One region of the Streptomyces sp. NPDC020801 genome, then DNA from elsewhere that is predicted to be linked to it. Evidence: riboswitches for the same ligand, from Rfam matches in the RefSeq annotation. Region 1 holds a riboswitch; each other region holds the start of a gene.
What was found. A riboswitch is a leader RNA that binds a small molecule or an ion and turns the genes downstream of it on or off. The one in region 1 is predicted to bind thiamine pyrophosphate.

Region 1 (3,890 bases):
CCTGCGCCAGGCAGTCAGCGGCGAGGCGCCGAGCATCCGCGCGGCCTCCTCCTGCCGCGGGTCGAGCTGTGCCCACAGCCCGCCGACGGTGCGTACGACGACCGCGTAGTTGAAGAAGACATGGGCGAGGAGGATGGCCCACACCGTGGTGTCCAGCCGCAGGCCCCACAGCTCGTCGAGAAGGCCGCCGCGGCCGACGAGGGCGAGGAACGCGGTACCGACCACGACCGTGGGCAGCACGAACGGCACGGTGACGACCGCCCGCAGGACCTGCCGGCCGGGGAAGTCGAAGCGGGCGAAGACGTAGGCGGCGGGCAGGGCGATCAGCAGCGTGAGCGCGGTGGAGGCGAGCGCCTGCCAGGTGGTGAACCACAGCACGTGCCGGATGTCGGGCTGGGCGACGACCTCCGCGATCCGGCCGAACTGCCAGGTCCCGCCCGCCTTCAGACCGCGCCGGACGATCGCGGCCACGGGGTAGGCGAAGAAGACCGCGAAGAACGCGACGGGCACGGCCATCAGGCCGAGCCTCGCCGCGTTCCCCGTGCGGCTATGGGGCCGGCGTACTACTTCAGTACGAGTGAGGTCCACGACTTGACCCACTGGTCACGGCTGGCGGCGATCTTGCCGGGCGCCATGGTCTCGGAGTTCTGGGCCGGCGGGCCGTACTTGGTGAACTCGGCGGGCACCGCGGCGCCCGTGACCACCGGGTAGACGAACATGTTGAGCGGCATGTCCTCCTGGAACCGCTTGGAGATCAGGAAGTCGATGAACGCCTTGCCGCCCTTGGTGTTCTTCGCGTTGCGGAGCAGCCCGGCGAACTCGATCTGGCGGAAGCAGGTGCCGCCCGCGACCCCGGTCGGCGCGGTCTTCGGCTGCGGCTCGGCGTAGATGACCTCGGCGGGCGGCGAGGAGGCGTACGAGACGACGAGGGGCCGGTCGCCCTTGGCCTTCCTGCCGCCGGCGGAGCCGGAGAACTCCTGGTTGTAGGCCTGCTCCCAGCCGTCGACCACCTTGACGCCGTTGTCCTTGAGCTTCTTCCAGTAGCCCTGCCAGCCTCCCCCAGCGGCTCCGCCCCGGGAGGTACCCCCATCGCCGTACTTCGCGGCGGTGCCGAGCAGGAAGCCGAGGCCGGGCGAGGAGGTGGCGGCGTTCTCGGTGACGAGGAGGTTCTTGTACTGCGGCTTGACCAGGTCGTCGAAGGAGGCCGGCGGGGTGAGCCCGTGGTCGGCGAAGTACTTCTTGTCGTAGTTGACGCAGATGTCGCCGTAGTCGACCGGCGTGACCCGGTGCTTGTCCTTGTCGAGTTGGTAGGCGGACCCGACCTGGCCGAGGCCCTTGGCCTCGTACGGCTGGAACAGCCCGTTGTCCAGGGCCCGGGACAGCAGCGTGTTGTCGACGCCGAAGAAGACGTCGCCCTGCGGGTTGTCCTTGGTGAGGACGGCCTTGTTGACGGCCTGGCCCGCGTCGCCGTCCTCGAGGACCTTGACGGTGTAGCCGGAACTCTTCTCGAAGGCCGAGATGACGCTCTTGGAGGCGGCCCACGAGTCGTGGCTGACGAGGGTCACCGTCCTGGGGCCGGCGGACGGCGAGTCGCTCCCGCCTCCGCCCGACGACCCGCACGCGGACAGCGTGACCAGGCCAAGTCCGACCGCCGCGGCGACGAACGTCTTGGTGTGCACTGGATTTTCCTCCTGGGGTTGACCAGGAAGAGACGCGGCCCTGCCCGGGATCATCCGCGCGGGATGCCCGGGCAGGGCGCAACAGCTCGAGTGATGACCGAACTTCCTACCCAGAATGACCTGGGCGAGGTTCAGAGGGTCTGCGGCCCGGTTGCCGCACTCTCAGCGCTGTGGCGCTCCCCTGTCGGAATATGTGGATGTACTGACGGGATCAGACTACCGCCCGGCTATCGCTCGGTGGCAGCCAGCTGTCCGCACGCACCGTCGATCTCCTGCCCGCGGGTGTCCCGGACGGTCACCGGCACCCCGTGGGCGGCGATCGCCTCGACGAACGCCTTCTCGTCCTCGGGCCGGGAGGCGGTCCACTTGGAGCCGGGCGTCGGGTTGAGCGGGATCAGGTTGACATGCACGGGCCTGCCCTTGAGCAGCCGGCCGAGCCGGTCGCCGCGCCAGGCCTGGTCGTTGATGTCCCGGATCAGCGCGTACTCGATGGACAGCCGGCGCCCCGACTTCACGGTGTACTCGAACCCGGCGTCCAGGACCTCCCGTACCTTCCACCGCGTGTTGACCGGTACGAGGGTGTCGCGCAGCTCGTCGTCCGGCGCGTGCAGGGAGATGGCGAGCCGGCACTTGAGGCCCTCGTCGGCGAGCCGGTGGATCGCCGGGACCAGACCCACCGTCGAGACGGTGATCCCGCGCTGGGACAGCCCGAGCCCGTCCGGCTCGGGGTCGGTCAGGGCGCGGACGGCACCGACGACCCGGTTGTAGTTGGCGAGCGGTTCGCCCATGCCCATGAACACGATGTTGGACAGCCGGGCCGGACCACCCGGGACCTCGCCGTCGCGCAGCGCCCGCATCCCGTCCACGATCTGGTGCACGATCTCGGCGGTCGACAGGTTCCGGTCGAGGCCGGCCTGCCCGGTGGCGCAGAACGGGCAGTTCATGCCACAGCCCGCTTGCGAGCTGATGCACATGGTCACCCGGTCCGGGTAGCGCATCAGCACCGACTCGACGAGCGTGCCGTCGAACAGCCGCCACAGCGTCTTGCGCGTGGTGCCCTGGTCGGTCGACAGATGCCGGACGACCGTCATCAGCTCCGGCAGCAGGGCCTCGCGCAGCCTGGCGCGCGATCCGGCGGGGATGTCGGTCCACTGCTCCGGGTCGTGCGCGTACCGCGCGAAGTAGTGCTGCGAGAGCTGCTTGGCACGAAACGGCTTCTCCCCGATCGCGGCGACCGCCTCCTTGCGCTCGGCAGGCGAGAGATCGGCAAGATGCCGCGGCGGCTTCTTGGCTCCGCGCGGGGCGACGAAAGTGAGTTCTCCGGGCTTGGGCATGGTGCTACCAGTGTCGCAGACGCGCGGTCTGATCATTCCCGGCCCGCGGTCGCCTCCGGCCGCGGTCGCCGGGCAGCCGTGGTCGCCGGGCAGCCGTGGTCGGCGTGCATCCGCGGTCGCCGGCCCATCCGTGGTCGGCGTGCATCCGCAGGGCTGTCGAGCCACGAAGGGGAGCATGTTGGGATAATCGACCCAATGAGGGGCCAATCAGGCCGTTGCCGTGTGGTGGGAACAGGCCGTTCCCTGAGGGGGCCCTGAAGGGATGACGCGCGGGTGACAGGGACGCGGGGGCCGGAGGTGGTCGGAGTGCCAGATGTGGTCGGCTGGCTGTCACGCGTCGGCGACCGGCCGGGTCCGGTGAGCCGGGTGGTGGCGCTGTCACTGTTCCCGGTGATCCTGCTGGTGGTGGATCTGCTGACACCGCCGGCCATCCGCCTGGGTCCTCTGATGGTGGCGGCTCCCACGTTCGCGGCCGTCTTCTGCGGTCCGGTCGGCGTCCTCGCGGTGTTCGCAGTGACGGTGCCCTGCGTGATCCTGGCCGCTGTCGTGAACCAGCAGCTGGACAGCGCGAACTTCCCGGTGCAGATCGGCACCATCGTGCTGATCAGCGTGGCCGCGGTCGCGGCGGGGGCGGTGCGGGTGCGCCGGGAGCGCCAGCTGGCACGGTCCCGCTGGGTCGCCGAGGTCACCCAGCGGGTGCTGCTGCATCCGCTGCCACGCCGGATCGGACCCTACGAACTCGCCTCGCTGTACCTGGCGGCGGACGAGGAGGCCGCCATCGGCGGGGACCTCTACGCGGTCGCCCGCAACGGGCAGTGCTCGCGGGTCCTGCTCGGCGACGTGCAGGGCAAGGGGCTGGCGGCGCTGGAGATCGTCA
Region 2 (3,890 bases), on a different contig from region 1:
GCCGGGACGGATGCCCGGACCCACGGCCCCCGCGGCGGACCTCGCCCGGGCGCCCCCGCCGCTCTCGAGCGCCCCGGCCGAGCGGGGCGCCCTCGCCGCTCTCGAGCGCCCCGGCCATGGCTCCGGCCGTGGCCCCGGCTCGCGGGGCCCGTGCCTTCCTGAGTGTTGTTCCGGTGGTCGGATGGTCAGACGGCGAGCGCCTGGGCGCGGCGCTTCACCTCCGTGCCGCGATTCTCGCTGAGCGCCTGCGCGGGGGTGCCGGGCAGGGACGGGTCGGGGGTGAAGAGCCACTCGATCATCTCTTCGACCGTGAAGCCGTCGTCCCGCAGGAGTGTCAGGGTCCCGGACAGGCCCTTGACCACCTTGTCCCCGTCGATGAAGGCGGCGGGAACGTGCAGCGCGCGGTTCTCACCGCGACGTACGGCGATGAGCTGGCCCTCCTTGACCAGCTGCCGCACACGCGTCACCTCGACGCCGAGCTGTTCGGCGATGTCGGGGAGGGTGAGCCAGGCGGGGACGAGAGCATCGATCTTTGCTTCAATCTCGGTCACGGCATCAAGCCTGCCATCTGCCACTGACACTCGGAAGCCGGGCCCGTCCACCCGGGCCTACGCCGTCGCCGCCTTCAGCGGCCGCGCCGGGTCCGCCAGCAGCTCCGCGGCCATCGGCGTGCCGGCCTCGATCAGCCGTCTGCCCTGCGCCAGGTCACGCGGCCGGCCGACCGCCAGCAGGGCGACCAGCCGGCCCTCGCGGAGCCAGCAGACCGTCCACGCCGGCCCCGAGGGGTCGCCGCGCCAGACGGCGGTGTCGGCGGACGGGTGGTGGCCGGCGTACTGCACGAAGCGGCCGAACTGCTCGGACCAGAAGTACGGCACCGGGTCGTAGACCGCGGACGCCTCACCCACGACGTTGGCGGCGACGGTGCGGGGACCCTGGAGCGCGTTGTCCCAGTGGTGGACCATCAGGCGCTCCCCGTACCTCCCCGAGGGGAAGGAGGCGCAGTCGCCGACCGCGTACACGTCCGCCGCCGAGGTGCGCAGGTGGTCGTCGGCCAGGACGTCGCCGTGCTCGCCCAGGTCGATGCCGGAGCCCGCCAGCCAGGCCGTCGCGGGGCGCGCCCCGATGCCGACCACGACGGCGCCCGCGGGCAGCCGCGTGCCGTCGTCGAGCACCACCGCGCCGGGCTCGACGCGCTCCACGCGCGCGTGCGTGCGCAGCTCGATGCCGCTGTCGGCGTACCAGGCGGTCATCGGCGCGGCCACCTCGGCCGGCAGCGCCCCCGCCAGCGGCCGGTCCGCGGCCTCCACGACCGTCACCGCGCAGCCCGCCTCGCGCGCGGCGGTGGCGAACTCGGCGCCGATCCACCCGGCCCCGACGACCACGATGTCGTGCTGCCCGGCGAGTACCGGCCGCAGCCGTTCGGCGTCGTCCAGGGTGCGCAGCAGGTGCACGCCCGGGACGCCCTCGGTGCCGGGCAGCCGGATCGGTTCTGCACCGGTGGCCAGGACCAGGACGTCGTACGGCACCGGCCCGGCGGGGGTGTCCAGCACATGGGTGTCGGTGCGCACGGCCAGGGCCTCGCAGCCGAGCCGCAGTTCGAGGCCGAGCGCCTCGAAGTCGACGTCGAAGGCGGAGCCCTCGGCCTTGCCGAGCAGAACGGCCTTGGACAGCGGCGGCCGGTCGTAGGGCTGGTGGGGTTCGGCCCCGATCAGTGTCACGGTGCCGGTGAAGCCCTGCTCGCGCAGGGCGACCGCGGTCTGCACGCCGGCCATGCCCGCGCCCACGACGACCACGCGCCGCGGCTGTGACGTGCCCTGTTCCTGCGTCTGGTCGCTCACCTGATCACCATAGTCAACTGACAAATCGTCAGTCAGGGGGCGTGCGGGGTGACCTGCTCCACAACACTCGTTCCGTTGCCCGGCCGCGACTCCCACTGCCAGGTCTCCTCCAACCGCACCCTGCCGTCGGACAGTTCGGCCACCGTCGACACGCAGTGCCCGGAGGACGTCGTCCCGTCGTGCCCCAGCTGGACGTACCGGAAGTCGAGGCGGTCACCTTCCCGGGTACCCACCAGATGGCCCCGTACGACGTCGCCACCCGCGTACTCGGCCCAGATCTCCCCGTCCTTCTCGTGGTACGTGAACCGGGTGCGCGTGCCCACCTGGCCCGGGGCCTGGTCGGCGACGGGGCTCAGGACGAGTCCGTCCAGCGAGCGGGGCATGGCGGGAGGCTCCCTTACGGGTTCGATGCTCTGCGGGCTAGGGTGGCCACCGTACAAGCACTCGCGGGAGCCCGGACGCACCGGGCTGAGAGGGAGGCTGGCGGCCTCCGACCGTACGAACCTGATCCGGGTCATGCCGGCGAAGGGAGGGGCTGGACGCCCATGTCGTCTTCACGTACGTCAGACGTCCTGGTCATCGGGGGCGGGATCATCGGGCTGGTGACGGCCTGGCGCGCGGCGCAGCGCGGGTTCGTCACCGCCGTGGCGGACCCCGAGCCGGGCGGCGGGGCCGCGCAGGTGGCGGCCGGGATGCTCGCCGCGGTCACCGAACTGCACTACGGCGAGCAGACCCTGCTCGGGCTGAACCTGGCCTCGGCCCGCCGCTATCCGGACTTCGCGGCCGAGCTGACCGAGCTGACCGGCCACGACCTCGGCTACCGCAGATGCGGCACGCTCGCCGTGGCGCTGGACGCCGACGACCGGGCCCATCTGCGCGAACTGCACGCGCTGCACCGCCAGTCGGGCCTGGACTCCGAGTGGCTGTCCGGCCGGGACTGCCGGCGCCTCGAGCCGATGCTCGCGCCGGGCGTGCGCGGCGGGCTCCGGGTCGACGGGGACGACCAGATCGATCCCCGGCTGCTGGCCGGGGCGCTGGTGGCCGCGTGTGAACGGGCCGGGGTGGTCTTCCACCGCGGCTGGGCCGAGTCGCTCGTCGTGGCCCGCGACCGGGCCGCGGGCTGTGTGCTGCGCGACGGCACCGAGCTGGGCGCGGGGCAGGTGGTGCTCGCGGCGGGAAGTCTGAGCGGGCAGCTCACGGGTGTGCCGGACGAGGTGCTGCCGCCGGTGCGGCCGGTGAAGGGCCAGGTCCTGCGGCTGACCGTGCCCAGGCGGTCCGCGCCGTTCCTGAACCGGACCGTGCGGGCCGTGGTGCGCGGCAGCCATGTCTATCTGGTGCCACGGCTCAGCGGCGAGCTGGTGGTCGGGGCCACCAGCGAGGAGCTGGGCTGGGACACGACGGTGACCGCGGGCGGGGTGTACGAACTGCTGCGCGACGCGCACGAGCTGGTCCCGGGGATCACCGAGCTGCCGCTTACGGAGACCCGCGCGGGACTGCGCCCCGGCTCCCCCGACAACGCGCCGCTGCTCGGCCCGACCGAGCTGGACGGGCTGCTGCTGGCAACCGGGCACTACCGCAACGGAGTGCTGCTCACACCGGTCACCGGCGACGCGATGGCGCACGCGCTGACCACCGGCGAACTGCCCGAGGAGGCCCGCCCCTTCACCCCACGGCGCTTCCGTGCCGCCACCGCACTCACGGAGCGTACGGAGCTCACCGAACACACGGCACACCCGGCACGCACGGAGCAGCCCGCATGAACGTCTCCGTCACCATCTCGGTCAACGGGGAGCCCCTCCGGATCGCGCCGGGCACGGCCCTCGACACCGTCGTACAGACCCTGACCGCGGCGCCCTCCGGGGTGGCCGCCGCCCTCAACGAGACCGTCGTCCCGCGCACGCGGTGGTCGTCCACGGCCCTGGCCGAGGGCGACCGCGTCGAAGTGCTGACCGCCGTCCAAGGAGGCTGACCCATGGCCGACGATCCCTTCGTCCTCGGTGGTACGTCCTTCTCGTCCCGGCTGATCATGGGGACGGGCGGCGCGCCCAGCCT
Region 3 (3,890 bases), on a different contig from region 1:
GAGCCGCCCGCCGCGCCCGCAGGGGCCGCGCAACCCGGGGCACCCGTCCCGTCCCTGCGGACGACGGCCGGGGCCGCCGGGACGCCCACATGCCATGAGCGTCCCGCCCGGTCGCCGCCCCACCGTCCCGCCTCGCCACCCCGGAAGGCTCGCCTGCCCCCGGGACCGTCCGGGAAGCGGGCGCGGACCTCACGGAGCGCCGGATGGCCGGATGGCCGGGCAAGAGTCAGTCCGCGATCGGCAGGTACACCCGGTTGCCCGCGGCGGCGAACTCCTTCGACTTCTGCGCCATGCCCTCCTCGACCTCGGTCTGTGTGGTGCCGTGCTCACGCCGGATGTCCTGCGAGATCTTCATCGAACAGAACTTCGGCCCGCACATCGAGCAGAAGTGGGCGGTCTTGGCGGGTTCCGCCGGAAGCGTCTCGTCGTGGAACTCCCGTGCCGTGTCCGGGTCGAGGGCGAGGTTGAACTGGTCCTCCCACCGGAACTCGAAGCGGGCGTCGGACAGCGCGTCGTCCCAGTCCTGGGCACCAGGGTGCCCCTTGGCGAGGTCGGCCGCATGGGCTGCGATCTTGTAGGTGATGACGCCGGTCTTGACGTCGTCCCGGTTGGGCAGGCCCAGGTGCTCCTTGGGCGTGACGTAGCAGAGCATCGCCGTGCCCCACCAGGCGATCATCGCGGCACCGATGCCGGAGGTGATGTGGTCGTACGCCGGCGCGACGTCCGTCGTCAGCGGGCCGAGCGTATAGAACGGAGCTTCATCGCAGATCTCCTGCTGAAGGTCGATGTTCTCCTTGATCTTGTGCATCGGGACGTGTCCCGGGCCCTCGATCATGGTCTGTACGTTGAAACGCTTGGCGATCGCGTTGAGTTCCCCGAGCGTGCGCAACTCCGCGAACTGCGCCTCGTCGTTGGCGTCCGCGATGGAGCCGGGCCTGAGGCCGTCGCCGAGGGAGTACGTGACGTCGTAGGCGGCGAGGATCTCGCAGAGCTCCTCGAAGTTCTCGTAGAGGAACGACTCCCTGTGGTGCGCGAGGCACCAGGCCGCCATGATCGAGCCGCCGCGCGAGACGATGCCGGTCTTGCGGTTCGCGGTCAACGGCACGTACGCCAGACGCACGCCGGCATGGACGGTCATGTAGTCCACGCCCTGCTCGGCCTGCTCGATGACCGTGTCCTTGTAGATCTCCCAGGTCAGCTCCTCGGCCCGGCCGTCGACCTTCTCCAGGGCCTGGTAGAGCGGCACCGTGCCGATGGGCACGGGGGAGTTGCGCAGCACCCACTCGCGGGTGGTGTGGATGTTGCGACCGGTGGACAGGTCCATGACCGTGTCGGCGCCCCAGCGGGTCGCCCAGGTCATCTTCTCGACCTCCTCCTCGATGGATGACGTCACCGCGGAGTTGCCGATGTTGGCGTTGACCTTCACCAGGAACCGCTTGCCGATGATCATCGGCTCGATCTCCGGATGGTTGACGTTGGCGGGCAGCACCGCGCGGCCCGCCGCGATCTCCTCACGGACGACCTCGGGAGAAACGTTCTCCCGGATCGCCACGAACTCCATCTCCGGAGTGATCTCGCCGCGGCGTGCGTACGCCAGCTGGGTCACCGCCTGGCCCTCACGGCCACGGCGCGGCTGGCGCGGCCGTCCCGGGAAGACCGCGTCGAGATTGCGCAGGCCCCCGCGCGGCGAGGTGTGCTTGACGCCGTCGTCCTCGGGACGCACGGGACGGCCCGCGTACTCCCCGGTGTCGCCACGGGAGATGATCCAGTTCTCCCGCAGCGGCGACAGGCCCCTGCGGACATCGGTGTCGACGAGTGGATCGGTGTACGGGCCCGATGTGTCGTACAGCGTGACCGACTGCCCGTTGGTGAGGTGCACCTGACGGACCGGCACGCGCAGATCGGGGCGTGAACCCTCGACGTACGCCTTGTGCCAGCCGATGGACTTCCCGGCCTCCCCGCTGGGAGCGGTGTGCTCCCCGTCGCTGGAGATCTGCGTGGAGGCAGGCGTGCGTGCGTCCTTGTTGGTCATGAGACCTACTCCCTACGCCGGCATTACCCGGTAACAGGTTCGGCGGTCGACGCAGCGGTTCCCGTCTGTCGGCGTTTCATGTGAGACACCACTCGTTCCACGTGAAACATCGCAAAGACGGAGGTCAGCGCCCTCTCAGCCCGGTGCTCCGAGCTCCCGCGTGTGCAAAGGTGTCTCCACGCTAGCGTCATTTGTGGCGCGGTGAACAGTGGGCCTCTGCCGTTGTTGCGATGATCTGGCGGTGAGCACGACCCAGCAGTTCCCCCATCCACCTCCCGACCCGCGCCACGGACAAGGCTCCTGGCACGGCGAAGGGCAGGGCCAGGCATACGGTCGAGAGCACGGCTACGGCCCGGAGGGCGGGCACGGCCCCGAGACCGATGCCGTGCCCGCGCACCCGCACGGGCACGGACCGGGGACTGGAGACGGGCTCGCGCACGGGCACGCACCGGGGGCCGGGGGCGGTCACGGACACTCGCACAGCCATGGCCACGGGCCCGCCACCCCCGTCTCCAAGCACCTCCGCAAGGTCATCGCGGCGATCCTGATCCCGTTCGCCGCGGTTGTGCTGGTCGGCCTGGCCGTACTGTGGCCCGGCGGCGCCCCCTCGCGCGAGCGCACCGGTGTGGGCTTCGACCGGCAGACGCAGCAGGCCACGGTCGCCAAGGTGGTCCAGGTGAGCTGCAAGTCGGTGAACGCCTCGGGAGGCACGCCCATCGGCGACACCTCCACCGCCGAGGGCTCCTCCGCGCAGGCGAAGGCTTCGGGCAGCTGCAAGAAGGCCACGATCCGGGTGGACACCGGCAAGGGCAAGGGCCGTACGTTCACCGAGATCGTGCAGCCGGACCAGTCAAGGCAGTTGCACCAGGGCGAGAAGGTCGTGGTCGCCTACGAGCCCTCCGCCCCCAAGGATCTGCAGTACTCGGTCACCGACGTCAACCGGCGTTTCCCGGTGGCGCTGCTGGCCGGCATCTTCGCACTCGCCGTCGTGGTCGTCGGGCGGATGCGCGGCGTCATGGCTCTGATCGCGTTGGCCATCAGCTTCCTGGTGCTGGACCTCTTCGTCCTGCCCGCGATCCTGCAGGGCTCGAACCCACTGGTAGTGGCGGTGGTGGGCTCGAGCGCCATCATGCTGATCGCCCTGTACATGTGTCATGGCCTGTCCGCCCGCACATCCGTGGCGGTGCTCGGCACGCTCATCTCACTGGTGCTGATCGGCGTTCTGGGCTCGCTGTTCATCGAGTGGGCCGCGCTGACCGGCAACACCGATGACAGCACCGGCCTGATCCATGGCCTGTATCCGTCGATCGACATGAGTGGTCTGCTGCTCGCCGGAGTCATCATCGGCTCGCTGGGTGTCCTCGACGACGTGACGGTGACGCAGACGTCTGCGGTCTGGGAACTGCACGAGGCCAATCCGGCCATGGGCTGGCGCGGGCTGTACCGCGCCGGCATCCGCATCGGACGCGACCACATCGCCTCCGTCGTCAACACCCTCGTCCTCGCGTACGCGGGCGCCGCGCTTCCGCTGCTGCTGTTGTTCTCCATCGCGCAGAGCAGCGTGACGACTGTCGCCAACAGCGAACTCGTCGCGGAGGAGATCGTAAGGACGTTGGTGGGCTCGATCGGCCTGGTCGCCTCGGTGCCGGTCACCACGGCGCTCGCGGCTCTCGTGGTCTCGGCCGACCGCCCGGCGGAGCAGACCGCGGCGTCGGCCGCCGTGCCGGCTCCGGCGCGCGGCACAAGAGGGAGACGCCGCAAGCGGTGACGCGGTGTCGCCGCCGGCGGTGACGCGGTCTCGGGCGCGGGGTGTTGTCGCTCAGCGTCCCCGGCGCTGAGGTGAAGCGTTACGCCACCG

Region 2: linked by a shared signal. The riboswitch ahead of thiO (glycine oxidase ThiO) and the one ahead of ACH4UM_RS24460 (thiamine ABC transporter substrate binding subunit) in region 1 are both predicted to bind thiamine pyrophosphate.
Region 3: linked by a shared signal. The riboswitch ahead of thiC (phosphomethylpyrimidine synthase ThiC) and the one ahead of ACH4UM_RS24460 (thiamine ABC transporter substrate binding subunit) in region 1 are both predicted to bind thiamine pyrophosphate.

Annotation. Positions count from the first base shown of each region.
Region 1 covers NZ_JBIRST010000012.1:55,685-59,574, forward strand. The annotation lists gene ACH4UM_RS24455 (ABC transporter permease) at 1-516, opposite strand, end outside; gene ACH4UM_RS24460 (thiamine ABC transporter substrate binding subunit) at 564-1,679, opposite strand; TPP riboswitch at 1,765-1,872, opposite strand; gene rlmN (23S rRNA (adenine(2503)-C(2))-methyltransferase RlmN) at 1,907-3,013, opposite strand; gene ACH4UM_RS24470 (PP2C family protein-serine/threonine phosphatase) at 3,320-3,890, shown strand, end outside.
Region 2 covers NZ_JBIRST010000003.1:478,327-482,216, forward strand. The annotation lists gene ACH4UM_RS09545 (Rv2175c family DNA-binding protein) at 186-551, opposite strand; gene ACH4UM_RS09550 (NAD(P)/FAD-dependent oxidoreductase) at 609-1,838, opposite strand; gene ACH4UM_RS09555 (hypothetical protein) at 1,871-2,221, opposite strand; TPP riboswitch at 2,275-2,386, shown strand; gene thiO (glycine oxidase ThiO) at 2,384-3,598, shown strand; gene thiS (sulfur carrier protein ThiS) at 3,595-3,807, shown strand; gene ACH4UM_RS09570 (thiazole synthase) at 3,811-3,890, shown strand, end outside.
Region 3 covers NZ_JBIRST010000006.1:155,276-159,165, forward strand. The annotation lists gene ACH4UM_RS14825 (hypothetical protein) at 1-2, shown strand, start outside; gene thiC (phosphomethylpyrimidine synthase ThiC) at 227-2,032, opposite strand; TPP riboswitch at 2,025-2,202, opposite strand; gene ACH4UM_RS14835 (YibE/F family protein) at 2,274-3,800, shown strand.